DNA from 3 places in the Arthrobacter sp. NPDC080073 genome. Region 2 is predicted to be linked to each of the others. Evidence: riboswitches for the same ligand, from Rfam matches in the RefSeq annotation. Region 2 holds a riboswitch; each other region holds the start of a gene.
What was found. Region 2 has a riboswitch for thiamine pyrophosphate ahead of AB0O52_RS15265 (ECF transporter S component). Riboswitches for the same ligand answer to the same signal wherever they lie in the genome.
Positions count from the first base shown of each region.

Region 1: another riboswitch for thiamine pyrophosphate. It lies ahead of thiC (phosphomethylpyrimidine synthase ThiC); the one in region 2 lies ahead of AB0O52_RS15265 (ECF transporter S component).
Region 3: another riboswitch for thiamine pyrophosphate. It lies ahead of thiD (bifunctional hydroxymethylpyrimidine kinase/phosphomethylpyrimidine kinase); the one in region 2 lies ahead of AB0O52_RS15265 (ECF transporter S component).

Region 1 is NZ_JBFBKR010000009.1:115,296-124,776, forward strand. It holds gene rplS (50S ribosomal protein L19) at 1-243, opposite strand, end outside; gene trmD (tRNA (guanosine(37)-N1)-methyltransferase TrmD) at 531-1,361, opposite strand; gene rimM (ribosome maturation factor RimM) at 1,363-1,926, opposite strand; gene AB0O52_RS12480 (RNA-binding protein) at 2,054-2,296, opposite strand; gene rpsP (30S ribosomal protein S16) at 2,298-2,720, opposite strand; gene AB0O52_RS12490 (hypothetical protein) at 2,916-3,359, opposite strand; gene AB0O52_RS12495 (VOC family protein) at 3,430-4,308, opposite strand; gene AB0O52_RS12500 (amidohydrolase family protein) at 4,359-5,480, opposite strand; TPP riboswitch at 5,574-5,681, shown strand; gene thiC (phosphomethylpyrimidine synthase ThiC) at 5,677-7,506, shown strand; gene AB0O52_RS12510 (alpha/beta hydrolase) at 7,507-8,256, opposite strand; gene ffh (signal recognition particle protein) at 8,360-9,481, opposite strand, start outside.
Region 2 is NZ_JBFBKR010000013.1:44,362-53,842, forward strand. It holds gene AB0O52_RS15225 (Na+/H+ antiporter subunit A) at 1-2,957, shown strand, start outside; gene AB0O52_RS15230 (Na(+)/H(+) antiporter subunit C) at 2,954-3,409, shown strand; gene AB0O52_RS15235 (Na+/H+ antiporter subunit D) at 3,406-5,025, shown strand; gene AB0O52_RS15240 (Na+/H+ antiporter subunit E) at 5,022-5,588, shown strand; gene AB0O52_RS15245 (monovalent cation/H+ antiporter complex subunit F) at 5,585-5,863, shown strand; gene mnhG (monovalent cation/H(+) antiporter subunit G) at 5,853-6,254, shown strand; gene AB0O52_RS15255 (DUF4235 domain-containing protein) at 6,251-6,511, opposite strand; gene AB0O52_RS15260 (NUDIX domain-containing protein) at 6,563-7,309, opposite strand; TPP riboswitch at 7,501-7,637, shown strand; gene AB0O52_RS15265 (ECF transporter S component) at 7,712-8,341, shown strand; gene AB0O52_RS15270 (ABC transporter ATP-binding protein) at 8,341-9,481, shown strand, end outside.
Region 3 is NZ_JBFBKR010000009.1:23,118-32,598, forward strand. It holds gene proB (glutamate 5-kinase) at 1-707, opposite strand, end outside; gene obgE (GTPase ObgE) at 697-2,286, opposite strand; gene rpmA (50S ribosomal protein L27) at 2,431-2,694, opposite strand; gene rplU (50S ribosomal protein L21) at 2,755-3,063, opposite strand; gene thiD (bifunctional hydroxymethylpyrimidine kinase/phosphomethylpyrimidine kinase) at 3,484-5,004, opposite strand; TPP riboswitch at 4,996-5,092, opposite strand; gene AB0O52_RS12045 (Rne/Rng family ribonuclease) at 5,239-8,382, opposite strand; gene AB0O52_RS12050 (vitamin K epoxide reductase family protein) at 8,852-9,481, shown strand, end outside.

The DNA of each region.
Region 1 (9,481 bases), on a different contig from region 2:
GTCGATGATCGGGGAGTGCACCGGGAAGGTACGCTCTACGCCGACACCGAAGGAGACCTTGCGGACCGTGAAGGTTTCACGAACGCCGTCGCCCTGGCGGCCCAGGACGAAGCCCTGGAAGACCTGGACACGGGAGTTCTTGCCTTCGATGATGTTCACGTGAACCTTGATGGTGTCACCCGCGCGGAACTCGGGAACATCGTTACGCAGCGAAGCTGCATCTACGCTATCGAGGATATGCATTAATCCACTCCTGGTGAACGCCACAGGTCATCCACTTTGGGTCACGGCGGGCAAGCCCGGGGCGCAAGGCCGTCCGGAAATTACCGCCGAAGATTTTCTTCTCCAGTACCGCCACTGATTGGTGGTTCCGGATTGTCAGGCTGTTGGTTACGCTCCCCCTGTGGCAGGCGCGAACCCAGTAGACACAAGGGTTAATTCTGCCATACCCCGCCAGTTCCGGCCAATCCCGGGAATGCGGGGCGGTTCTTGCGGTCAGGTGGAGGATGAAGCTGCCCGACGGCGCAGGTTCAGTCCGGGAGGTCGCTGTCCGGGCGGCGCCGCAAGCGGCCGTCGACGACGTCGTACCCGAGTTCACCGAAAGCCGTCCGGTCCGCACGCGTCAGGTGGCCGGCGTCGAACTCTTCGAGCAAGTCCGGGCGGCGTTCCGCCGTGCGTCGGAACTGTTCGTGCCGCCGCCACTGGGCGATTTTGCCGTGGTTGCCGCTCAAAAGGACAGCGGGCACGTCACGATCGCGCCATGACGAGGGCTTCGTGTAGACCGGGTACTCCAGCAAGCCGTCCGAATGGGATTCCTCCACCAACGATTCCGGATTTCCGACGACGCCCGGAAGCAACCGCCCGATGGCTTCGACCATGGCCAGGACTGCAACCTCACCGCCGTTGAGGACGTAGTCGCCCAAACTGACCGGGCGGACCGTGAAGTGTTCTGCAGCCCACTCCATGACGCGCTCGTCGATGCCTTCATAGCGGCCGCAGGCGAAAACGAGCTGCTCTTCCTCGGCGAGCTCATAGGCAAGGGCCTGGTTGAAGCGCTCCCCCGCGGGCGACGGGACAATCAGGACCGGCTTCGTCGTCGGTCCGTCCGATGAACCCTCAGTTACGCCAGCCCGTGCATTGGCGATGGATTCCAAGGCCTGGGCCCAGGGCTCCGGTTTCATGACCATGCCCGCACCGCCACCGTACGGAGTGTCATCCACCGTGCGGTGCTTGTCCGTGGTGAAGGTCCTCAAGTCATGGACATTCAGCTCCAGAAGCCCGTCCTGACGGGCCTTGCCGATGAGGGAAAGCTCGAGCGGCGCCAGGTACTCGGGAAAGATACTGACGACGTCGATGCGCATTTTAGGCGTCATCCTGTGTCTCAGCGTCGTCCTCTTCCGTATCGGAAGCCGAAGCGTCGGTGTTCAGTTCGAAGAGGCCCGGCGGAGGGGTGAGCAGCACATAGCCGTCCTCGACGTTGACTTCGGGCACGATCTCTTCGACGAAAGGCACCAGGATTTCCTTGCCGTCCGTGTCTTCAATGACCAGCAGGTCCTGGACCGGCATGGTGTTGAGTGCGGTCACCTTGCCAACGGTCTGAGAGCCGACACGGACCTCAAGGCCTACGAGCTCATGCTCGTACCAGCCTTCGTCGTCGTCCTCTTCCAGCTCTTCCGTCTCGATGAACAGCTTCGCGCCGCGGATCTCCTCGGCTTGGTTGCGCGTGGAGATCTCTTCGAAACCGAGCAACAGGATGTCCTTGTTCCACCGGGCGCTGGTGATGGTCAAGGGACCGGCCTTCGCCGGCTCCACCACGAATTCGGTGCCCGGGACAAAGCGATCGCCGGGGGCGTCGGTGAGCACCTGGACAGTGACTTCGCCGCGGATTCCGTGGGGCTTGCCGATTCGGGCAACCTGGAGCTGCATGGGGTTCCTCTGATTTCTTGGCTGGGCCGGCTTAGGACCAGGCTGGGGTTTGCTCGTAAAACAATCCGGCCCCTCCACCATAATCTGGTGAAGGGGCCGGATCTAAGACAAGTATTGCTGAGCGCGTTTACCGGCGACGGTCGGTGTCGACGACGTCGACCCTGACCTGCTCGCCGCCCGCCAATGCCGCAATCACAGTGCGCAAAGCGCGTGCGGTGCGACCCTGGCGACCGATCACCCGTCCGAGGTCGTCCTGGTGAACGCGCACCTCGAGGGATTCCCCGCGGCGGTTGTTCTTGGCACTGACCTTGACGTCCTCAGGGCTGTCAACGATCCCACGGACCAAGTGCTCGAGCGCTTCTGCCAGCAACTTACTCAGCCTCGGTGGTCTCTGCTTCAGCGTCAGCGGGAGCTTCAGTTGCTTCCGACTGCTTGGCCTTCTTGGTGATGGCTTCCGGGATGATGACGGAACCCTTCTCCGGTGCAACGAAAGCAGGCTTGGCGACCTTGGTCTTCAGCGTGCCTTCCTGGCCCGGGAGACCCTTGAACTTCTGCCAGTCACCGGTGATCTTGAGGATCGCGGCAACCTGCTCGGTCGGCTGGGCGCCGACGGACAGCCAGTACTGTGCACGCTCGGAGGCAACCTCGATGTACGAGGGCTCTTCGGTGGGGTGGTACTTGCCGATTTCTTCAATCGCACGGCCATCGCGCTTGGCGCGGGAGTCCATGACGACGATGCGGTAGTACGGTGCGCGCATCTTACCGAAGCGCTTAAGGCGAATCTTTACGGCCACTTTTGTGGTCACTCCTGTTTCTGAAACGGGGTTGAGCCCGTCGTTCTGCACCCGTGGGGCGGGCCATACTTGAGGGTTCCAAGGACAAGATGCACACACGGAGAGAGGGGCCGCGCGGATCGAGTACCTGTCTATTGTGCCAGATGGCGGACGGTATTTCGAACGCGCGGCCCGTGCGGCGGGTTTACTGTGTGGTTACTGGTCTGCGGACCAGACATAGAGGCCGGCCCGCTCGGCCTTTTCGACGTCGCTTGCGAGCGCCGCCAACTGCTGGACATACAGGCGGGACTGTTGGGCATCAAAGGGCATGTCCTCTTGGGCCGCCCAGCGTTCGGCGACGTCGTCGAGGATGCTTCCTTCGCCCTCGGTCTCATAGCTGAGAAGCTCGGACAGGGCGCGCACCATGGCTTCGGGGACGCCCAGCAAGGCGTCGCTGGTGACGTCCACCAAAGCGAGCTCATAGTCGGCCCCGGCGGCGTGCACGGCCGTGCCGGCGAGGTCGCCGAGTTGTTCTACTTCAAAATCGCTGATCCCCGGGATCCGTACAGCGGCGCCGGATACGTCACTGCCCTTCTCCAGGGCAGCGGCCCTCTTGAGTGCTTCATCGTGGGTGGCAACAAAGATTTCAGCAAAGCCCATGGAAAGTACTCTCATTCATTCGTGGCAACGGAGCTGCGGCGCGGCGGCCGAAATGCGCCACGCCGTCGGATCAAGCGTAGCGGACGGCGACCCGCAGCCGGTTGCGCCACGGGTCCTCGAAGCGCAACTCCCGGCCGGTGTGGTGGGAGCCGATGCCGGCAACCTTGAGGCGGTCGGCGAGCGCGCCGACGTCGTCACCTGACGGCACCTCGATGACCACCTCGCCGAGACCGAGCGTGTCCTTACGGGGACCTGCACCGCGGCTGTTCCAGACATTCATGGCCATGTGGTGGTGGTAGCCGCCTGCGGAGACGAACAGGGCCTGCCCGTGCCACCCTGCGGTCTGTTCGAAGCCCAGGGTGTCGACATAGAAGTCATGGGCCGTCTGCACATCGCCCACCTGGAGGTGGACATGCCCGACGCCGGCGCCGGCCTCATGCTGGCCCGTAACCGCCGCTTCGCTCAGGTATTGCTGGAGGTAGCGCTGGGGCGGGAGCGGCAGGCTGTCCATGACGACCGAACTGCCGTTCCACTCCCAACCTTCGCGGGGCTTGTCGTAGTAGAGCTCGATGCCGTTGCCCTCGGGGTCGGTGAAGTAGAAGGCCTCGCTGACCAAGTGGTCCGCACTGCCGACAAAGGCGTGGGGTTCGTACTGCGCGGCGGAGGCAACAGTTGCGGCGAGCGAGGATTGGTCTTCGAAGAGCAAGGCTGTGTGGAAGAGCCCAGCCTCCCCGCGACCCGGGATCTGGAGCCCGGAGGCCGGCGCGAGGTGCACCAACGGCTTGCCGAGCCTGCCGAAGTAGAGTCCGCCATCCTGTTCGGCGACGACATCCAGCCCCAGTGCCCGCTGGTAGTAGTCGCCCATGAGCTTCATGTCCCCCACCTTGAGCATGACGGTACCCATGGTGAGTTCGGCAGGAAGAAGATCCTGGCTGGATGTGATGGTCATGTGAAACTCCCGGTTTATTGTGGCGCCGCCCTTCGGCAACCTCTATACATCTAAATTACTTGAAGCTTCAATTTATTCCTAATGCCCGCCACTTCCTGAAATATGCCCCTCAGCACGGTGCATCGCGGATTCAGCACCACCTCAAGGGACGCCCGGGGATCCTCCGGGTAGAGCACGACGTCGGCACTGGCACCTTCGCTGATGCCGTCGGCACCCAGCCACTCGCGGGCGGACCAGCAGGCGGCATCAAGGGCAGCGCCTGTCGGAAGGCCTGCACGGTGCAGTTCCAGGATTTCCTCGCCGATCCGGCCGTGCTTGATGACGCTTCCGGCGTCGGTTCCGGCGTACACCCGCACTCCGGCGTCGAATGCCTCGCCGACGCGTTCATGCCTGCGTTCCCACAGCCTGGTCATGTGGGCGGCGTAACGCGGGAACTTCGCTTCCGCCTGCTTCGCAATGTCCGGAAAAGTCGCAATGTTGATGAGGGTGGGGACGATCGGCACACCCTGGTCCAGGAGCCTGGGAATGTGATGCGGCAACAGGCCGGTGGCGTGCTCGATGCAGTCGATGCCGGCGTCGAGCATGTCGTCAATGGTCCCTTCGGCGAAGCAATGGGCAGTCACCCTGGCTCCCTCGGCATGTGCTGCCGAGATCGCGTCCTTGACGATGGCGGCCGGAAAAGACGGGCCGAGATCCCCGGCGGAACGGTCGATCCAGTCCCCTACGATCTTGACCCAGCCGTCTCCGAACCGCGCCTGTTTGCGCACCGCCTCCACCAGGTCCTCCGGCTCGACTTCTTCGGCCAGTCCGGGGATGTACCGGCGTTGCCTGGCAATGTGCCTGCCCGCGCGGATGATCCTGGGCATGTCCGTCCGGCGCTGCAGCCAGCGCGTGTCGCTTGCGGATCCGGCGTCGCGGATCAAGAGGGTCCCGGCGTTCCGGTCGGCCGCCGCCTGCAGTCGGGCAGTCTCATCGTCCACCGCTCCGCCCTTGCCCAGACCCACATGGCAATGCGCATCCACCAGGCCGGGCAACACCCATCCGTCCAGGACGACGTCGGGCGCAGCGGCGGGCGGCAAAAAGGTCAACCGTCCGTCGACCGACCAGAGACCGCGCCGTTCTTCTTTCGGTCCCGTGAGGACAGCGCCGCTGAACTCGATGATTTCCGCCATGATTCCACCTTAAACTCCGACGCCGTTCCCGGCTCGGTCACATTCGTCCTCGGTCACATCTCTCCCGGTTACCAACAGCTGTGGTAGCTTCGTCTACGACCACACGGGGGCCCTTGCAAGGGCTGAGATCGGGCTGACGCAGCCTGCGACCGTTGAACCTGTCCGGGTAATGCCGGCGAAGGAAGTGAGTAATCCTTTGAGCACCAAAGAAACACAGCTGAGCCCTACCCAAAACGGATCGGCGCAAGAGGTGACCCAATCCCTCAAGTCGCATTCCCTCGCGTTCCTGGAAGACACGAAGACGGGAATCCGGGTCCCCGTCACGGAAATCGCCCTGGAACCATCCCCCAACGGCCAGGCCAACGGGCCTTTCCAGGTGTACCGCACCGCAGGGCCGGGAAGTGATCCGGTGGTGGGCCTCGAGCCGTTCCGCAGCGAGTGGATCGAGGCCCGCGGCGACACCGAGGCATACAGCGGCCGCGAACGGAACCTGCTCGACGACGGCAAGTCGGCCGTGCGCCGCGGCGCCGCCTCCGCTGAGTGGAAGGGCGCACAGCCGGTGCCCCGCCGCGCCGTCGACGGCAAGACCGTGACGCAGATGCACTATGCCAAGCAGGGGATCGTGACGCCCGAAATGCAGTTCGTGGCACTTCGCGAGAACTGCGATGTTGAACTGGTCCGCAGCGAAGTGGCCGCCGGCCGGGCCATCATTCCCAACAACATCAACCACCCCGAATCCGAACCGATGATCATTGGCAAGGCCTTCCTCGTGAAGATCAACGCCAACATCGGAAACTCCGCGGTCACCAGCTCCATCGCCGAAGAAGTGGACAAGCTGCAGTGGGCCACGCAATGGGGCGCGGACACCGTGATGGACCTGTCCACGGGTGACGACATCCACACCACCCGCGAATGGATCATCCGCAACTCCCCTGTGCCGATCGGCACCGTGCCCATTTACCAGGCCCTTGAGAAGGTCAACGGTGAAGCCAACAAGCTCAACTGGGAGATCTTCCGCGACACCGTCATTGAACAGTGCGAGCAGGGTGTGGACTACATGACCATCCACGCCGGCGTGTTGCTTCGCTACGTGCCGCTCACCGCCAACCGCGTGACGGGCATTGTCTCCCGCGGCGGCTCCATCATGGCGGGCTGGTGCCTGGCGCACCACGAAGAAAACTTCCTGTACACCCACTTCGACGAGCTCTGCGAAATCTTCGCCAAGTACGACGTCGCGTTCTCCCTCGGCGACGGCTTGCGCCCGGGAGCGACGGCGGACGCCAACGACGCCGCGCAGTTCGCCGAGCTCGACACGCTCGCGGAGCTCACGAAGCGGGCGTGGAAGTACGACGTGCAGGTCATGGTCGAGGGCCCCGGGCACATCCCGTTCCACCTCGTCCGCGAGAACGTCGAGCGCCAGCAGGAGCTGTGCGACGGCGCCCCGTTCTACACACTCGGCCCGCTCGTGACCGACATTGCTCCGGGCTACGACCACATCACCTCCGCCATTGGCGCCACGGAGATCGCACGCCACGGAACCGCGATGCTCTGCTACGTCACCCCGAAGGAACACCTGGGCCTGCCGAACAAGGACGACGTCAAGACCGGCGTAATCACGTACAAAATCGCCGCCCACGCCGCTGACCTTGCCAAGGGACACCCCGGCGCCCACGAACGCGACGATGCCCTGTCCAAGGCCCGCTTCGAGTTCCGCTGGCGTGACCAGTTCGCGCTGTCATTGGATCCGGTCACCGCGGAATCGTTCCACGATGAGACGCTCCCCGCAGAACCGGCCAAAACGGCGCATTTCTGTTCCATGTGCGGACCGAAATTCTGCTCCATGCGCATCAGCCAGGACATCCGCGACGAGTACGGCTCCGCGGATTCCCAGGCCGCCATTGCGCAAATGTACAGCGGAATGCGCGAAAAGAGCGAGGAGTTCCTGGCATCGGGCGGCAAGGTCTACTTGCCCGAGCTCGAGGTTCCCGCAGGAAAGCCCGGAACGACGTCAGGAAGCCTGAACTGATCAGGAAGCCTGGACTGATCCGGCGCGGCTGACGTCCGCGATGAAGGAACGGATGATCCGGTCTCCTTCGACTGAGTCATGAGGCCGGTGTCCTCCAGCCGCAACGCGGTGGAGGGCGCCGGTTTCCTGCAAGTAGCCGGCGATCTCTTCGTAAAGGGGTTCCCAACCACCGGTCAGGACAAGCGTGGGTACCCCCGGCACAATATGCAGCGGCGCTTCCCACGGCGGAGCCTGGAGCCGCAGGCGCCGAGCGGTACGCCGGGCCTCCGGGGTGCTGAGGACGGCCGCCTCCGAGGAAAACGCCCTGCGGACGAATTCGCGTTGGTAATCGTCATCGCTGAGTTCGTGCCGGATCCGGTACAGCGGCTCCATGAGTGCCCGGTAAGCCGCGGTGGCGGGCAACTCGGCCGTCAATGAAAGACAAGCAGGTTCCACCAGCACGAGGGACCGGACCAGGTCCGGCCGCTCCACCGCGGCCAACATGGCTGAAATCGCGCCTTGGGAGTGCGCTACGACATGGCCTCCACGCGCGGGGCCGGAGGATGACGCAGGCTCCCGTCCCCCAAGGCACTCCAGGATAATGTCCACATCGGCGGCAACGTCGGATTCCAGGGGCTCGGCCTGCGCATCAAAACCGTGGCGTTTCAGGAACAGCGCGTCGTACTTCAACGCCATGCCGTGTTGTTTCGGCCAAGCGGCAGCGCCGAATGTACCGGCTCCGTGGACGAACACAACCCGCTGTTTTTGCATTCACCCAGCCTATGGCACGCGGCTGACAACCCAACTAACTAGCAATACATGCCGTTCTGAGCCCTCAAAATGACATGTATTGCCAGTCAGTTGGGTGGGACGGTTACTTGCCGCCGAGGAACTTCTCGAAGCCCTTGGGCAGGTTCAGCTTTGAGGGGTCGAAGTCGCCGGCACCCTGGCCGAATGCCGCGCCCGTGGGGACGGCTTTCGCACGCTTGTTCTCGGCGTCGCGCAGTTCCTGGGCCGCTTTGGCGGGGTTTCCGGAACGGGCCTTCTTCTTGGGCGCGTTCTTGCTTCCCTTCCGGGAACCGCCGCCACCGAGGCCGGGAATGCCAGGCATCCCGGGCATGCCGCCGCCCTGGGCCAGCTTCTTCATCATCTTCTGGGCCTGCGCGAAACGCTCCAGGAGGCCGTTGACCTCGGAGACGTGGACACCGGAACCACGGGCGATGCGGGCGCGACGGGAACCGTTGATGATCTTCGGAGCCAAACGCTCGTGCGGGGTCATGGAGCGGACAATCGCCTCCACACGGTCGATTTCGCGCTCGTCGAACTGCTCCAGTTGCTGGCGGATGTTCTGCGCACCCGGCATCATCATGAGCATCTTCTTCATGGAGCCCATGTTGCGGATCTGCTGCATCTGGGCGAGGAAGTCGTCCAGGGTGAAGTCTTCCTGGTCGGCGAACTTCTTCGCCATCCGGGCGGCTTCATCCTTGTCCCAGTTCTTCTCGGCCTGCTCGATCAGGGTGAGAACGTCACCCATATCGAGGATGCGGGAAGCCATGCGGTCGGGGTGGAACAGTTCGAAGTCGTCGAGGCCTTCGCCGGTGGAGGCGAACATGACCGGCTTCCCGGTGACCGACGCTACCGAGAGGGCGGCACCACCGCGGGCGTCGCCGTCGAGCTTTGACAACACGACGCCGGTGAAGTTGACGCCTTCATCGAAGGCAACCGCCGTGTTGACGGCGTCCTGGCCGATCATGGAGTCGATCACGAACAGCACTTCGTTCGGGATGATCGCCTGGCGGATGCGGCGAGCCTGGTCCATCATTTCGGCGTCGACGCCGAGGCGGCCCGCGGTGTCCACGATCACGACGTCGTGCAGCTTCTGGCGGGCTTCCTCGACGCCGGCGCGTGCGACGGCGACAGGGTCGCCCGTGGGAACGTCCAGATCCGAGGTGGTGCCCGGGTGCGGCGCGAAGACGGGAACGCCGGCGCGTTCGCC
Region 2 (9,481 bases):
TTCAGTACGACCGGATCTATCCCGGCCAGAGCCTTCCGGGCCCCGGGGACCCCACCGGCGGCTTCATCGAAGAGACCCTCCCGTGGATCCCGAACCTCAAGCTCGAATTCGCCTTCCGGATGGATGTCCTGGCGTGGGTGATGTCCTTGCTGGTCCTGGGGGTCGGCGCGTTGGTCCTGGTCTATTGCGCGCGGTACTTCAAGAACAAGGATGCCGACCTCGGCGGGTTCGGGGCCCAACTTCTTGCCTTCGCCGGGGCAATGTTCGGCCTGGTGATGGCGGACGACCTCCTGATGATGTTCATCTTCTGGGAACTCACCACCGTCCTGTCCTACCTGCTGATCGGCTATGCGCGCACCCGCCTTTCCGCGCGGCGCTCGGCTTTGCAAGCCCTCATGGTCACCACTGCCGGTGGGCTGGCCATGCTCGTCGGCCTCATCATTCTGGGCCAGGCCGCCGGCACATACCGTATTTCGGCGATCATGACTCAAGCGGCCATCCTCGTCACGGGACCCGCGCAAGGGGCGGTCGCTGCCGCCATCGTACTCATCCTGGTAGGTGCGGTTACCAAATCGGCGCTGGTCCCTTTCCACTTCTGGCTCCCGGGTGCCATGGCCGCACCCACCCCGGTGAGCGCCTACCTGCATGCGGCGGCCATGGTGAAGGCCGGTATCTACATCGTCGCGCGCATGGCTCCGGGGTTCAGCGAAAGCCCCTACTGGTTGCCGCTGGTGCTCGGGCTTGGCCTGGCGACGATGCTGGTGGGCGGCTACCGCGCGCTTCGCCAGACCGACGTCAAGCTGATCCTGGCTTATGGAACCGTCAGCCAGCTCGGGTTCCTCACCATGGTGGTGGGCCTCGGCCGGCCCGACGCCGCACTGGCCGGGCTCGCGCTTCTCCTGGCTCACGGACTCTTCAAAGCTTCGCTTTTCCTCGTGGTGGGCATCATCGACCACCAATCCGGCACGCGCGATATCCGCAAACTCTCGGGGGTGTACAAGTCCTCCCGGGCGCTCGCCATCGTGGCGGGCATTGCCGCCGCTTCCATGGCCGGCATACCGCCACTGGCAGGGTTCGTGGCCAAGGAATCCGTGTTCGAAGCGTTCGTCCACTACGGCACTGGCACTGCTTACCAGCCCTGGGGAATGATCCTCCTCGTCGGCCTGGTCCTGGGGTCCATCCTCACGTTCGCTTACAGCGCCCGCTTCATGTGGGGCGCTTTCGCCACCAAGCCAGGCGTGGACCGGACGCCGTTCAAGGCCATCCAGCCATCGTTCCTGGCGGCGCCCGCCATCCTGAGCCTCCTCACCATTGTGTACGGCCTGTGGCCGGATCCCGTTGACGGCTGGATCCAGCCGTATGCGGCGCTCTTTATAACGCCCGACGCCGGAACAAACCCGGCCAGTGCCAGCCACCTTGCGCTGTGGCACGGACTGACTCCCGCCTTGGGACTGACCGCAGTGACGTTCGCGGCCGGCGTCGTGATGTTCTATGCCCGTAACTTCGTGTCGCGGGCGCAAAGCCGCGTCCCGGACTGGGTGGACGGCGATCGCGCCTACCAGCGCACCATCGGGGCGTTGGACGACGTCGCCGTGTGGGTCACCGGGCGCACTCAACGCGGTTCCCTCTACTTCTACCTTGCGGTCATCCTCACCGTGGCGTTCGCCCTCCCGCTCACGGCCCTCATCGCGGCCAACAAGCCACTCCCGGGCGGTCTCTTTCTGATCGACCCGAATTCCCCGCTCCAGCTCATCGCCGCGGCAGGAATCGTTGTTGGCGCGCTCGCCGCCGTTCGCGCCAACAAGCGCTTCCTCGCCGTGCTGATGGTGTCCGTCACCGGCTACGGCATCGCGCTCATGTTCGCATTGCAGGGAGCACCGGACCTCGCCTTGACGCAAATGCTGGTGGAGACCATCATCCTGGTGGCCTTCGTGCTCGCGATGCGCAGCCTCCCTCCGGAGCTCCGGGACCGCACCGGCGGCAAATACCGGGTGGTTCGCGTCATTATCGGCGTGGCGTTCGCGGTCACCATGATCTTCGTGGCGATCTACGCGATGGGCGCCCGCATTGCCGAGCCCGTCTCGCTCTCCTTCCCCCGGCTGGCCTACGAAGGCGGCGGCGGACTCAACGTGGTCAACGTGACGCTGGTGGACATCCGGGCGTGGGACACCTTCGGTGAGATCTCGGTGCTGGCAGTCGCCGCTACCGGCGTCGCGAGCTTGATCTTTGTCCGCAGCAGGGGTGAGCGCCTCAACAAGGCCGCCACGATTCCCGAAGGCACGGTGGGAAGGCGCGCCGGCACCGGGGGCAGTTCGCGCGAGGACGCTTCGCTGGCACTCGTGCGCAAGTTCGCCGGTTCCCTGGCCGACCCCTGGCTGGTGGCCGGCCGAACCCTGGCACCGGAACGGCGTTCCATCATCTTCGAAGTGGTCACGCGGCTGATTTTCCACTCGATGATCGTCTTCTCCGTGTACCTCCTGCTGGCCGGACACAACCTTCCGGGGGGCGGCTTCGCCGGCGGACTCACGGCCGGACTCGCCCTGACCATCCGCTACCTCGCCGGCGGACGGTTCGAGTTGCGGGAAGCCGCACCGATCAGTGCCGGCATGCTGCTGGGAACCGGTCTTGCGACGGCGGCCGCAGCAGGCTTCGTGCCGCTCCTCCTGGGCGGCCAGGTGTTCCAGAGCGCCATCATCGAGTTCTGGCTACCACTGTTCGGTGACATCAAGTTCGTGACCTCCACGATCTTCGACATCGGCGTGTACCTCGTGGTCGTGGGCCTGGCCCTGGACGTGCTGCGCAGCTTGGGAGCCGAGATCGACGAACACTTCGAAGAGACCGCCAGCGGAGACACCAGGGCTTCACGGGACACCCGCGCCGAAGCACCCACCGCCAGTTCGACGTCGGCAACCACTTCGACGTCGGCAATCGCGTCGCCCGGGAAGGGGACCCCATGAGCGTCAACTTGACCTTGTTGATCGTCATGGGAGTGCTCTACGCCTGTGGCATCTATTTGATCCTGGAACGCAGCCTGACCCGCGTCCTCCTGGGGCTCATGCTCCTTGCCAACGCGACCAACCTGCTGATCCTCGCCACGGGAGGATATGCCGGACTTGCCCCGCTCTTCAGCAAATCGACGGATCCGCGGGACTACAACGATCCTTTGCCGCAAGCCTTGATCCTGACGTCGATCGTGATTTCCTTCGCGGTGACGGCATTCATGCTCGGCATCATCTACCGGACCTGGGCGTTGGCACGCCAAGACGACATCCAGGACGACGCCGAGGACCGCCGGGTCGCGAAGACGCCCAGCTTTGACGCCGAAGACGATTCCGTGGTTCCCGAGGAAACGTCCGAATTCCCGGTCACGGCAGTCACCGAAGCAGCCAAGGAAGGGGGGCTCCTGTGAACATCGCCAGCCTGGCGCCGCTCGCCGTCGTACTTCCCATCCTCGGTGCCGCACTGACGTTCGCCTTGAACAGGAACCCGCTGGCCCAACGCGCGGTCAGCATCGGTTTGTTGTCCCTTACCCTGCTCCTGGAATTCTGGCTCCTTGCCTCGGTATGGACCACGGGCACCGCATCGGTCACCCTGGGTGGCTGGCAGCCGCCGTTCGGGGTGGTGATGGTGGTAGACCAGTTCTCCTCGCTCATGTTGGTGGTCTCTTCCGTCATCAGCCTCGCGGTGCTCATCTATGCCACCGGCCAGGGCATGGCCGACGGCGACCGCGAGGCACCCGTGTCGATCTTCCACCCGACCTACCTGATCCTGGTGGCCGGCGTCTCGAACGCCTTCCTCACAGGTGATCTCTTCAACCTGTACGTGGGCTTCGAGATCCTGCTGACGGCGAGCTACGTGCTCATGACGCTCGGCGGCACCGGCCCGCGCATCCGCGCCGGAGTGACGTACGTGGTGGTTTCCGTCGTCTCTTCAGTGTTGTTCCTGATCGCCATCGCGATGATCTACGGAGCCACCGGGACCATCACCATGGCCGATCTCGCGATCAAGCTGGGCGGACTGGACCCGGGCACCAGGAACCTGCTCCATGTCATGCTGCTGGTGGCCTTCGGCATAAAGGCTGCCGTGTTCCCGCTGTCCTTCTGGCTGCCCGACTCGTACCCGACCGCGCCAGCACCGGTCACCGCCGTCTTCGCCGGCCTGCTCACCAAGGTGGGCGTCTACGCCATGGTCCGCACGGAGACCCTGCTCTTCCCGGGCGACACCTTGAATGCCCCGCTCATGGTGGTGGCGCTCCTGACTATGCTGGTGGGCATTCTCGGCGCCATAGCCCAGAGCGACATCAAACGATTACTCTCCTTCACCTTGGTCAGCCACATCGGCTACATGGTGTTCGGGCTGGCCATGTCGTCGGTTGCCGGGCTCGCGGCCGCCGTCTTCTATGTGGCCCACCACATCACGGTCCAAACGAGCCTGTTCCTCGTCACTGGCTTGATCGAGCGCCGCGGTGGCAGCTCCTCCATGGACAGGCTGGGCGGGCTTGCGAAGCTGTCTCCGCTTCTCGCGCTTTTGTTCTTCATTCCGGCGATGAACCTTGCCGGAATCCCGCCTTTCTCCGGGTTCCTGGGGAAGCTCGGACTCCTGCAGGCTGGCATTGCCCTCGGGACACCGCTGGCCATTACCTTGGTGGTGGGCGGCGTTGTCACCAGCCTCTTGACCTTGCTGGCAATTGCCCGCGTCTGGAACCGCGCATTCTGGCGGAAGCCCGAAGACGCCGAGTACCCGGCCGCGGCCCTCAAGGACACGGCAGCCATCGGCCTGCTTCCGCGGACGATGGTAGGGCCGACGGCCGCACTGGTGGTCTTCGGCGTGGCGCTGACCGTCTTCGCCGGTCCGCTGTTCCAATTGGCCGGGAACTCCGCGGAACAGATGCTGGACCGCACGGCCTACATCCATTCCGTGCTCGGCGGGAGCGCCAAGGTTCCGCAGATCGCTGCACCGCAAGGTGACGCGCCCGCCGGGGCTTCGCCGGGCGCGCCGACTCCTGTGCAGGGAGGCGGCAAGTGAGCCGCAAGCGGATTTCGTTCCGCACCGAGTTGCCCCTGCTCGTCTGGCTGGTGGTTGTCTGGGGTGCGCTCTGGCGGGATTTCAGCCCGGGCAACCTGGTGTTCGGTGCGCTGATCGCGGTGGTGGTAGCCAGGATCTTCTACTTGCCTCCCGTAGAGCTCAGCGGACGATTCAACGTGCTGCGCGCCATTCCCTTCGCCGTGGTGTTCCTTGGCAAAGTGGTGGCCGCGAGCTTCCAGGTCATGTACTTGGCGGTCTTCCGAGGGCCTTCGGTAACCAACGCCGTGGTCGCGGTTCCCCTGCGTAGCCGTTCCGACCTCATGGTGACCGCCACCGGGCACGTGATTTCGCTGATTCCGGGTTCTTTGGTGGTGGAGGTGGACCGTTCCACGTCCACGCTCTACATCCACGGGCTCAATGTCCGCAACGATGCGGACACCGCCAAGCTGCGCAAGGAAGTCCAGGATACGGAGGCCTCGCTGATCCGGATCATGGGTACCCGCGCGGAAATGGACGCACTCCAGGCCGAAGGCAGGCCTGCAACGAGGGGAGCTGGTTCGTGAAAGACATCGTGCTCATCGTTACGGCGGTGATTCTCAGCCTCGCGGCGGCAGGCGCGATCTACAGGATCGCCGTCGGGCCTTCCTTGCTGGACCGAGTGCTCGCCTCAGACGTGCTGCTCGCCATACTGGGCGCCGCGTTGGCCATCGACATGGCGGTCAACAGGCACCTCAACAACCTCGTGCTGCTCGTCGCACTGACGCTGATCGGGTTCGTTGGCTCGGTGACGGTGGCCCGCTTCGTGGCCGATCGGAGAGGACAGGTCAATGACTCCTAATGCCACGGGAGTTGATGGCGTCATCGATGCCGTTACTGCGGTCCTGCTGATAGCGGGAGCGCTGATGTCATTGGGGGCAGCAATCGGGCTGTTGCGTTTCCCGGACCTGATGAGCCGCATGCACGCAGCTACCAAGCCGCAAGTGCTGGGGTTGTTCCTCGTCTTGGCGGCCATCGGGCTGCAGATGCGCGAATGGTGGGTATGGCCGATCCTTGCCGTCGCCTGGATTTTCCAATTGCTGACAGTGCCCGTGTCCGCACACATGGTGGGCCGCGCTGGCTACCGCACCAAGCACCTCCACCCCGAGTTGCTCAGCATCGACGAACTCGAGGCCGTGGTGCTGCGGGCTGCCGGTCAACGGGCCGCGGAGGAGGCTCAAGAAGAGTCCTAGACGATGTCCTGCGTCTTCGAGAAGCGCGAGATGGCGCGCTGGGTACTGCGGCTCGCGAAAACCTGGATGACGGCGCTGACAGTCGCCGAAATCAGGGCGAAGGTCAGAGCCGAGCGCAGGCTTGCCTCCATGTCATCGTGACCCTTGGGAGGCTTCTTGCCTGTGGACTTTTCCCACAACGCATTGACGAGCTTGGTGCCGACAAAGCCTGCACCGATGCTCACGCCAGTGCCGAACAGTTTGATGAGGAGGTTCATTCCGGGACTCCTTGCGGGACGAAACAGGACTGTCCCCAGCCTAACCCCACTTCAGGGCAGTTCCGGAGCAACGGATGGCGCTTGGCGCCTCAGCCGGAAGAACTCCTCCAGGGCTCCTGGCTTCGGGCGGACGGGCACGATGTCACGGTCCTCCGCCAGTATCGCTTCCACCGTGCCGAGGGCGAGGAGCTCATCCAGCAACGCCAGCGTGGGCGGCATAAGTTTGAGGGTTCCGGTGGCTTCGGCGTCCAGGATTCCGCGGACCGGCATCCACAAGGACGATGACGCTTCCGTGGTTTGGTGCTTTGGGCCGGCACCGGAAAGCGGGCAGGCAAGGTAGAAGTACGTGTCGAAGCGCTTGGGTTGGTCTGCCGGGGTGACCCAGTTGGCCCACGGGCGGAGGGTGCCGGCGTCGAGCTTCAGCCCGGCCTCTTCAAACACCTCGCGCTGCGCGGCCGCCAGCACCCGGCCGGCGTTGAACCGGGCGGTAGAAGGCTCGACGGCTATGCTGCTCCGGTGCCATGCCGAGGCGTGCCGCTCGGCCACGTCGTCCGCGAAGTCCCAGCCGGAGCTGTCCGCCTGGTCCACTCGTCCCCCGGGAAAGACGACCATGCCGGCGGCGAAATCCATCGTGGTCACCCGGTGCTGGACGAACACTTCCAGCACGCGCCCGGCATCCGCGGGTATCTCCGGGCCTGCCGAAACTGCGTGGCCGGGGGTCTCGCGGACCAGGATCACGCTCGCGGCGAGCCTTGGTTCGGCCACCGTGGTGCTGTTCACTTCGCTAATGACTGCCAAGACCGCTCCTTTGCCCGCGCTGCGTCACATTCTGCTGGATCATTCTCCCAGTTTCTGCGGCCGCCCGCGCCATTCCGGGCCGGCCTGCGCCCACCCGGCGAGTGATCCAGCAGAATCCGTCGTTACTCGTTCCGGCACAGCGCCCGCAACCCCGTCAAGGTGTAAACTGAACCACGCCCAAAAGGGTGGATTGATAACGACAGGGGAGCGCCGCCGTCGGGCCCGCAGCAATGCGGCACGGAGGACGGGCGCTGAGAGTGCGGACAGCCGCAGACCCTCGAACCTGATCCGGCTAGTACCGGCGCAAGGGAGTCGAGTTCTCATAGTGTCCGGACCGGCGTGGCGGAAACCGCCCGCAGGCAACCGGAAACACTTTCCCCTCCTGTTCCTCAGGAGGACAAAATGACTGGTATTTCTGCAAGGCCGGGCCTCACCAAGCCTGGTTACAATTGGCGCGTCGTGGACATCGTCGTGGCGGCACTGATCTCGATCGCCGGTGGCGTGATCTTCTGGGCGTGGGACCAGATGGCTCTGGTTGCCACGCCTATGTCCGCGGGCTACCCTCCGCTGAGCGGCCTGATCGCCGGCGGTTGGATGATTCCGGCAGTGCTGGGCATGCTCATTGTCCGCAAGCCCGGTGCGGCGATTTTCTGCGAGACCGTTGCCGCCACCAGTGAACTCATCATGGGTTCGCAGTACGGCACCACGGTCCTGATCTCGGGCCTGCTCCAGGGTCTCGGCGCGGAACTCATCTTCCTAGCCTTCATGTACAAGAAGTTCAACCTACCGGTGTCGCTGCTGGCCGGTGCCGGTGCGGGCCTCTTCTGCGGTCTGAACGACTCCTTCCTGCCGTGGGGCTGGAACATCGCCTACGAACCCGGCGACAAGCTCGCGTACATCGTGTTCTGCACGATCTCCGGTGCCGTCATCGCCGGTGCCCTGGCCTGGATCGCGACCCGCGGCCTGGCCAAGACCGGTGTCCTGAGCGCGTTCGCGTCCCGCAAGGCCGCCTCGGAGCCTGTCTTTTCCTGATGCCCAGTCCTGATTCCGGCACCTCCGCTGTGGTGCGACCTGCCGCCATTTCCGCGCAAGGGTGGGGCTGGCGGCACGCTGGCCGCACCACGCAGGCCATCCACGCCTTGGACCTGGACATCCGCCCAGGCGAGCGCGTGCTCCTGCTTGGCCCCTCGGGCGCAGGCAAGTCGACGCTCCTGCATGCCCTCGCGGGCGTGCTGGGCGAGGAAGGTGACGACGCCGATGAGACCGGCTCGTTGCTGGTGGACGGCGTTTCGCCGAAGGCCCGGCGGGGCCGTGCCGGACTCATGCAGCAGGATCCCGAAACCCAGGTGGTGCTTTCCCGGCTGGGCGACGACGTCGCGTTCGGCGCCGAGAACCTTTGCGTGCCGCGGGAAGAGATCTGGAAGCGGGTCCATGAAGCGCTCGACGACGTCGGGCTGCGGAATAGTGCCAGCGGCAACTTTGCGCCCGACCACCCGACGTCGGCCCTCTCGGGCGGACAGAAACAGCGCCTTGCCCTGGCCGGAATCCTGGCGATGCGCCCTGGCCTGATCCTCCTGGACGAGCCGACCGCCAACCTGGACCCGGCCGGCGTGCTGGAAGTCCGCGATGCCGTGGGCCGTTGCCTGGACAAGACAGGCGCCACGTTGGTGGTGGTGGAGCACCGGGTCTCGGTCTGGAAAGACCTCGTGGACCGGATCGTGGTCCTCCAGCCGGGCAGCTCGTCCTCCGAGGGAGCGTCCACGCCGGGCATGCTCCTGGACGGCGATCCGGACACCGTTCTGGCGCAAGCAAGGGACATGCTCACTGCTGCGGGCGTCTGGGTGCCCGGGTACGTTCCGGCCACCCGGCCACGTTCCGGAACAGCAGCCGGTTCGGGAAGAGCCGCAGGCTCCGGAACAACCGCAGGCTCCGGGGCGGGGAGCGCGGGAGAGCTGCTGCTCGCCACCCAGGAGCTCGCGGTATCACGCGAACGGCCGCGGCGCCGGGGGTTCAAAACCATCCCGCCCCTTCCCGTGCAGGCCGGGCTCGACGCCGAAGTCTTCGCCGGGCAGGCGCTGACCATCACGGGCCCCAACGGGGCCGGAAAGTCGACCTTCGCTTTGACCCTAGCCGGCCTGTTGGCGCCGGTGTCCGGTACGGTGACTGCCGCCG
Region 3 (9,481 bases), on a different contig from region 2:
GTCATGCCCCCGGTCCCGACGCCGGCCTTGCCGGCCTTGCCGATAGTCACCCCGACGAGGTCAGCGGGACCGCTGACCAGCGGAATGCGCTTTGCACCCAACGACGGCGGACCGTCGTACAGCGCATCGACATCGGAAAGCAGGACCAGCGCATCCGCCCGCACCAGGTGCGCCACCAAAGCGGCCAGGCGATCGTTGTCACCGAAGCGGATTTCGTGGGTTGCCACGGTGTCGTTTTCGTTCACGACGGGTACGACGCCGAGGTTCAGCAAACGGTCCAGCGCACGGTAGGCGTTGCTGTGCTGCGTGCGCCGCATCAAGTCATCCGCAGTCAACAGGACCTGGCTGACCGTGACCCCGTGCGCAGCGAAAGCCTGCGAATAGCGCGCCATCAAAAGCCCTTGGCCCACGCTGGCCGCGGCCTGCTGTGTGGCGAGGTCCTTGGGACGCTTGGCGAGGCCGAGCGGTGCGAGACCGGCCGCGATGGCACCGGAGGAGACCAGGATGATCTCTGTCCCGGAGTTGCGCTTTTCGGCCAGGGCGTGGACGAGCGCCGTCAACGCCTTTTCCGAGATGCCGCCTTTGATGCTCGTCAGCGAGGACGAACCCACCTTGACCACGATCCGCTTGGCGCCGGCGAGTGCCTGGCGTTCGGCGGCGTCGTCGCCCTCAGCGACTTCAGCGATGCGGGCCGTGCTAGTCGTCATTTTCGGCTTCCAGGCCGCTTTCCTTCAGGGGCTTGGGGAGACGACGGCCGCTGACGGACTCGGTCCAGATGCCCGCCTTGCGCTCGGCTTCGAGCTCGGCGCGTGCTGCAGCCTTTGCCTCGCGGCGTTCGATCTGCTCATCGCGCTTCTGCGAACGGGTGGGGCGGTCACCGATGTCGGCAACACGGATGTCCGTGCCTCGGGGCGTCGCCAGGAGTTCGGCACCCGCCATCATGGTGGGCTCCCAGTCGAACACGACGCCGTCCTCTTCGCCGATCACCACGGTGTCGCCCGGGACGGCACCCATCTTGAACAACTCGTTTTCGATGCCAAGCTTGGCCAGCCGATCGGCGAGGTAGCCGATGGCTTCTTCGTTGGTGAAGTCGGTCTGCTTGACCCAGCGGACCGGCTTCTCCCCCAGCACGCGGAAAAGCGGCTCGAGGTTCTTTTCCTCGCGGCGGATCGTGAAGCCGGACTCGTTGACGGCACGCGGACGCAGGACGGGCGCTGCGACCTTGGGAGGCGCAGCGGCAACGGCCTTGCGGGCGGCCATGACAATCTCGCCCATGGCGAAGCTCAGTTGGCGCAGGCCTTCGTGGCTCGTGGCCGAGACTTCGAAGACGCGGTAGCCGCGCTGTTCCAGTTCGGGACGGACAAACTCGGCCATGTCCCTGCCGTCAGGCAGGTCCACCTTGTTCAGGACAACAAGCTTGGGGCGTTCGTTCAGGGGGACGACTTCGCCGTCAACGCCGGCGTAGCTCATGTCCACGGCGTACTTGTCGAGCTCTTGCTCGATGATCGCAAGATCCGAGAGCGGGTCCCTGTCCGCTTCCAGGGTTCCGCAGTCCAGCACGTGCACCAGCGCCGCGCAACGCTCCACGTGGCGCAGGAAGTTGTGGCCCAGGCCCTTGCCTTCGCTCGCGCCCTCGATCAGCCCGGGAACGTCTGCAATGGTGAAACGGACGTCACCGGCCTGGACCACGCCAAGGTTGGGGATCAGGGTGGTGAACGGGTAGTCGGCGATCTTGGGCCGCGCCGCTGACATTGCCGCGACGAGGCTGGACTTACCCGCGGAGGGGAAGCCAACCAGCGCGATGTCTGCGATGGACTTCAACTCCAGGACGATGTCACTGGAGTCGCCTTCAATTCCGAGGAGGGCGAAACCGGGGGCACGGCGCTTCTGCGAAGACAACGAGGCGTTGCCAAGGCCGCCCTGGCCGCCGGCGGCAGCAATGAATTCGGTGCCCTCACCTACGAGGTCAGCCAGGACGACGCCGTCCTTGGTCTTGACCACAGTGCCGTCCGGCACGGGAAGCACGAGGGTTTCACCGTTCTTGCCGCCGCGCCAGTCGCCCATGCCGGGGCCACCGTTGGTTGCGTGCCGGTGCGGTGCGTGGTGGTAGTCAAGCAAAGTGGTGGTCTGGGCATCGACGCGCAGGATGACGTCGCCCCCATTGCCGCCGTTGCCGCCGTCGGGTCCGCCGAGGGGCTTGAACTTCTCGCGCTTAACAGAGACACAGCCGTGGCCGCCTGTTCCGCCGGATACGTGAAGTACTACCCGGTCTACGAAGGTCGCCACGTGTTTCTCCTCTATGTGGAAATTACTGCTTGAAGTGCGCGTTGCGGGCTGATGCGCCGCCGCCCGCCCTACTAAATTCTAGTGCGGTTAAAAACACAGATGGAGCGGGCCATACGGCCCGCTCCACCCGTTCAGAACGTGTTGTTACTCTGCAGCTGCAGCAGCAACGATGTTCACTACGCGACGGCCGCGGCGAGTACCGAACTCAACCGCACCTGCCTGCAGGGCGAACAGGGTGTCGTCGCCACCGCGGCCGACACCGGCGCCCGGGTGGAAGTGGGTGCCGCGCTGGCGGACGATGATCTCGCCTGCGGAAACGACCTGGCCACCGAAGCGCTTTACGCCGAGGTACTGGGCGTTGGAGTCACGACCGTTGCGAGTGGAGCTCGCGCCTTTTTTATGTGCCATTTGAAATGCCTGCCTTTAAATTCTGGGGAACCTGTTGAAAACCTGAACAGCAACCAGTGGTTACTTGATACCGGTGATCTTGATCTTGGTCAGTTCTTGACGGTGACCCTGGCGCTTCTTGTACCCGGTCTTGTTCTTGAACTTCTGGATGACGATCTTCGGACCACGGAGGTCTTCGAGGATCTCAGCCGTAACCTTGACCTTGGCCAGATCCGCAGCAGCGGAGGTGACCTTGTCACCGTCCACCAGGAGCAGTGCGGGCAGCTCAAGGGTGCTGCCGGCTCCACCGGGGACGCGGTTCAGGGTTACGTAGTCTCCAACGGAAACCTTTTCTTGGCGGCCGCCTGCGCGGACAATCGCGTACACCACTTGGGCACTCACTTCTCTCGACGTTTATTACTAAATTTGCGTGCGGAACCCCGATCCGAAAACGGGCCTGGTTCACGCTGTGCCTCAACGCCGTGGACTCCGGTAGGGAATCCATGAGTCATCCCTCGAATAGTTCCAAATGAAAGGTCAGTTCCAAATGAACGGTTTCTGGGGGCATAACCCAAGTGTTGGCGTAAGCACCGAAGATCTAGATTACGCTAGTTTCGCCTTCGGCTGCAAATGAGGCCAGGTCCGGAGGCTGCCACGTGATGGCTGCCACAGACTGGCTATGCCGCCATCCGGTACCGTGCCCGTCCACCTTACCCTGCCGGGCGGGAAAAGCCCGGATCCCCACTCCGACACGCTGCAGCGCCCTCCGGCACAGGCCTTGTTCCCATCCTTCCGCGACAGGAACCGGGTTCAGCCGTGCAACCTTGGAGCATCGAAGAACGCCGTTTCATAACGGCAGGACTGGGTGAATGCCTCCATCATCGCGGTGCGCTCCGCAGGCGTTGCTGCCTGCGCGGCGGCATCCGTGATGTCGATCGCCTTGCGGGTGGCCTCGGCAAACGCCTCGTCCGCGTAGGTGCGCAGCCAGTCCGCGTAAGGGTGCTCCTCCGACGCTCCCGCCTGCCTGTAACCATGGTGGAGCTGCTGGCCCACTTCGGCGTACAACCAGTAGCAGGGAAGGATGGCAGCCAGCAGGACGGCATAGCTGCCCGACGCCGATGCCGCCAGCAAGTGGTCGACATAGGCCTTGGTGACCGGGCCTAACCCTCCACCTACCTGGCGTCCGCTGAGCCAATTCCGATGCAGCTCGGACTCGACTTCAAGGCACATTTGCGAGCCGCGGGCCCAGAACAGCTGTTCGCTTTCGCTTGGAGCGAGGGCGCTTGCCCGCGCCAGGACACGGGAATAGCCGTTGAGATAGATGGCATCCTGCGACAGGTAATAGCGGAACTGCGCTTCGCTGAGCCCGCCGGACTGCAAGTGCCGTATGAAGTCCAGGCCATAAATGGCCGCGAGTTCCGTTTGGGCGGCTTCCCACATCCGGACGGCAAAATCCCCCGGTTGAAGGGAATGCCGGAGCCCGTGGAAATGATGGATCGGCCCGTTGCCCTTCCCCACCTCCAGCACCCCGGACTGGGTCAGCGCCTCCTGAAGCCACGGCTTGACCACACGCAGGGCGGACTCCCATTCGCCGGTCCGCGCCTTGGCCGTCGCCATCGCCGACGACAGGGAACACCCCGTGCCGTGGCTATTGCGGGTCTCCACCCGTTGGCCGGCGAATTCCACCACGTCCTGGCTCAGGACTCCCCCGGTGTTGACGAGGGCGTCGGGGCAGCCCGCTCCCTGCAGATGGCCGCCCTTCACCAGGACGGTGTTCCCACAGGCGGCAGCCAGGCGTTTGCCTTGCTCCAATGCCGATGCCCAGTCAGTGGCCTCAGGTTCGCCTAGCAGCATGGCCAGTTCCGGAAGGTTGGGGGTCACCAAGTCAGCCAGGGGCAGAAGTTCCAGCAGTGCGGCTTCAGCGGACTCCGCCAGGAGCCGGTCGCCGCTGGTGGCGATCATCACCGGGTCCAGCACGACGACGGCGGGACGGGCCTCCCCGAGCCAGCGGCGGACCTCGTGGATGACCGCCGCATCCCCGAGCATGCCGATCTTGACGGCATCAACGGTGATGTCGTCGCTAATGGCGTCCAGCTGCTGGCGCAGGAACTCCACGGGTGGAACATGGACAGCAGTGACTCCCTGGGTGTTTTGTACGGTGAGCGCCGTGATGACGGCCATGCCGTAGCCGCCGTTGGCCGCGATGCTCTTGAGGTCTGCCTGGATCCCGGCGCCACCTGAAGGATCCGAGCCGGCAATGCTCAGGACCCTGGGGATAGGGCGCTGGACGGCCTTGAGCGGGTAGACGGCTGATTGCGCCGGAACAGTCATGCGAGACATCCCTTCGCCGGTGCTAACCGGACAGGTTCAACGGGTCTGGTCTCAGCCGGCTTGGTGCGCGGCACCCCGTGTCAGTCCCCAAGCTTAACCCGGATCACGCCCCGCCCGCTGAAACCGCCCTTTGCAACCGCTGCAGGGAGGTCCGGTCGCTTGGCCTGCAACGCAGAAGCCCCGGCGGTTTCCACTGGAGCGGGAACAGCCGGGGCTTCGGACAGGGTATTGCGCTTAGAGTTCGGACTTGGGCACGCCGACTCCGAGGATGATCGGTTCCGCTGCCGCCGTCGGCTTGGCCGGAGCGGCGTCCGCCGCCTTTGCCTCGTGCGCGGCCCCGCCGGAGGCGGCCGCGGCGACCTCGTGGTGCTCCACGTTGGTGGCGTTGGCGGCACCCTGGGCCCGGCTGGCACTACGGTTGCGGCGGCCTCGGCGTCCACGCGGACCCGTCTCCGGGGATTCTACGGGTGCAGCGGCAGCCGGGGCCGCTGCGGGCGCTTCCTTGGTTTCTGTCGCGGTCGCCGCGGTGTCCGGAGCTTCTCCCAGGCCAGCGAACGCCTGTGCCAACAGATCCAGGCTCATGGCAGGCGCCCCACTCGCCGGTTCCTCTTCGTGGTGGACGAAGGGCAACGCCACTTCCTCGCCGCCGAACCGCAGCACAGGCGTCGAACGTTCCTCGCCACCCGATGCAGCGGCGGGAGCCTGGACCGGGGCCGCAGGGGCCTGGACCGGGGTCGCTTCCGCTACGTGCCCGTCGGCGAGCAATTCGGCCGCATGGTGGAGCTCGTCGTCGTGCAAGTGGGCAGCGTGGGCGGCAGCCGCAATGGTGGCAAGGGCGGCGCGGGTGGCTGCCTTGCGATTCGGGTCAGTGGATTCCACGGAGTGGACCTGCACAGGAGGGGTCATCGGGAGCTCAGTAGTCCCCTGCCCCGTGCCCCTGCCGCGGCGGCGCTTGCGCTGTTCCGGGCGGACGGCCGGCTGTGACTCCGTACGCGGGTGGTGGTGTTCGGCGGCCACCACGTTGGCCCGACGGTGCTCCACCGGCTCGTCGTGCGTGACGATTCCGCGCCCTCCGCACGTTTCGCACTGCTCGCCGAAGACCTCTAGCAGGCCGGTGCCCATGCGCTTGCGGGTCATCTGGACCAATCCGAGCGACGTCACTTCGGCGACCTGGTGCTTGGTGCGGTCCCGGCCGAGGCACTCGACCAGCCGGCGCAGCACGAGATCGCGGTTGGATTCCAGGACCATGTCGATGAAGTCGATGACGATGATTCCGCCGATGTCGCGCAAGCGCAGCTGGCGGACCACTTCCTCGGCAGCCTCGAGGTTGTTCTTGGTGACGGTTTCCTCGAGGTTGCCACCGCTGCCGGTGAACTTCCCGGTGTTGACGTCAACAACCGTCATGGCCTCGGTACGGTCGATCACGAGCGAACCACCGGAGGGCAGGAAGACCTTGCGCTCCAAGGCTTTGTGGATCTGTTCGTCCACGCGCCAGGCCGAGAAGATGTCCTGATCCGAGGTCCACTTTTCGAGGCGTCCCACCAGGTCCGGCGCCACGTAGGTGACGTAGGCCTCGATGGTGTCCCAGGCTTCGTCGCCGGAGACGATGAGCTTGGAGAAGTCCTCGTTGAAGACGTCGCGGACAACCTTGATGGTGAGGTCCGGTTCGCCGTACAGCAGTTCCGGGGCCAGGATCTTGGTGGATGTGGACTGGCTTTCGATGCCTTCCCACTGGGCCCGCAAACGGTTGATATCGTGCGTCAGCTCTTCCTCGGAAGCGCCCTCGGCGGCGGTGCGGACAATGACGCCCGCGTTCTCCGGGAGGCGATCCTTGAGGATCTTCTTCAGGCGGTTGCGCTCCACGTCGGGCAGCTTGCGGGAAATACCGGTCATTGAACCGCCGGGCACGTACACAAGGTAGCGGCCGGGCAGCGAAATCTGGCTCGTCAGGCGTGCGCCCTTGTGGCCCACGGGGTCCTTGGTGACCTGGACCAGCACGGAATCGCCGGACTTCAGGGCGTTTTCGATGCGGCGCGGCTTGCCTTCCAAAGTGACGGCATCCCAATTGACTTCACCGGCGTACAGCACGGCATTGCGGCCGCGTCCGATGTCGACGAACGCGGCTTCCATCGACGGCAGCACGTTCTGGACCTTGCCCAGGTACACGTTGCCGATCAGGGAATCCTGCTGTGTCTTAGACACGAAGTGCTCCGCGAGGACGCCGTCTTCCAGGACGCCGATCTGGATCCTGTCGTCGCGCTGGCGGACGATCATCTGGCGGTCCACGGACTCACGGCGGGCCAGGAATTCGGCCTCGGTGATGACCTGGCGGCGGCGGCCGGTCTCGCGGGACTCGCGGCGGCGCTGCTTCTTGGCTTCAAGGCGGGTGGAGCCCTTGACGCTCGTGACGCGGTCGGAGCCGCTAGTGGACTCGACGTGTGCGCGGGGAGCACGAACACGGGTGACCGTGTTGGGGGGATCGTCGTCTCCGCCGCCGGTCAGCTCCAGGTCCTGGTCGCCACGACGGCGGCGCCGACGACGGCGGGAGGTCACGCCTTCTTCGAGCGCTTCCTCGGTACCGGCTTCTGCCTCGTCATCGGACTCCGCGGACGTTTCTTCTCCCGCGGCTTCATCACGCTCGTTGCCCCGGCGTCCACGACGCCCACGGCTACGACGGCGCCGGCGGCTGCCGGCTTCGTCCAGTTCGTTGTCCTCGGAAACGTCCTCAGCGTCAGCCTGCGGTTTTTCTTCGACGACGGCCGGCCTGGCAACCGCGCTCAAGTCCGGCGCCTGGAAGATCATGGACGTGACGGACGAAGGTTCCAGGAACAGCGATGCGATCGGGCTTGCAGCTTCCGCCTCGACGGCCGGCTCCTCGGTGGTTTCCTCGGGCGCAATCTCCGCAGCCGGGAGTTCCACACTGTTGTCCTCGGGGGCAACCCCGAGAGCGGGCGGTTCAACCGGGGCTTCTTCGGCGACGGGCTCGGCGCTCTTTGCCCTCGTCGTACGACGGCGGCGGACCGGCTTCTCGGGGGCGGCTTCGGCCTCTGCAGCCATTTCAGTTTCGACGACGGCTGGAACCTCCGGCGCGTCGCCACCTTCCGTGGAAGCTTCTTCGGCGAAACCTGGCAGCGGCTCGGAAGTTTCGACCTTCTTTCGAGCCCTGGTGCGCCGGACTGGAGCCTTGGGCGCTTCGATGTCCGTCGACTCGGCGGGGTGCTCAGCGTCGGCTGCGGCAGCTCCGGCGTCGGGGGCTTCATCCGCGGCGACCGTCTTCGGTGCCGCCTTGCGGCGGGTGCGGGTGACCTTTTTGGGTGCTTCAGTGGTCTCGGTGGACGCCGCATCTTCGGCGGCGGCTACAACTTGCTCATTATCCATATGTGGCAACACTCCTGCCCTTGCGCAACCGCCACATCCGGTGCCCAGAGGGGCAATATTGTCAAAACCCGCAGGCGTTGACAGAAGTCAGTAGTAGTCTTTCCGGTTCGCACCAGCATGGGGGTGCGGCATCCACGGAAAGCCGGCTTCGCTCCAAACCCGTTGTTCTAATGCCACAACCAGGTGCCGTCCATTGCCACTGCGGCCCTACCGGGGATCATTGGATCCTGGGCATGCCCTGCATATGACTGGCGGTCTTGGGAACAAGATACCGGACCGGATTCCGCATGTGGATCGGCTTCCGGCCATGTTCATTCTCTCACACGCCCGCACCCCCGGCAGGAAACACGCCCTGAAGGCTTCCGTGCCGCCGCCGACGCTGGACGCGTCATCCAGCCGTCGCGGCTAGAATCCTCCCATGAGCAGTCCCCGGTCCTGCGCCGGGCCATCCAGAAAAGGACAGCCAACCATGCCGAGCCCTGCCAGCCCGAACCTGGCCAACAACGATGCCCTCCCGGAGGGGAAAACCCCCTACCGGGAAAACGCCGTCGACGCAGCTATGCCACGCATGGTCCGCGACCGCCCCTTTGCGTGGCTGCTCCTCGCCACCGGCGCCATAGCGTGGCTCGCATCAGGGGCGCTCGTGCTGGAAAAGCTGCAGGTTCTCATCGACCCCAACCACATAACGGCCTGCGACCTCAATCCGTGGGTGTCCTGCGGCAGCGTCATGAAGACACCGCAGAGTTCGGTTTTCGGTTTCCCCAACATGTTCATCGGCATTGTGGCCTTCGCCGTGATCATCACCACCGCGATGGCGATCTTTGCCGGGGCCCAGTTCGCACGCTGGTACTGGATCGGACTGCAGACCGGCGTCACCCTGGGCTTCATCTTCATCGTCTGGCTCTGGTCCCAGGCACTGTATGTCATTCACATCCTGTGCCCGTTCTGCATGGTGGTCTGGGCATGCATGATCCCGCTCTTCGTCTTCGTGACCATCAGGAACGTCGCGCACGGGGTCATTCCAGCGCCCGCCCGCCTTGCCGGGATCCTCAGCGAATCCGGTTGGATCATTTCCGCGTTGCTCTACGTTGCCGTGATT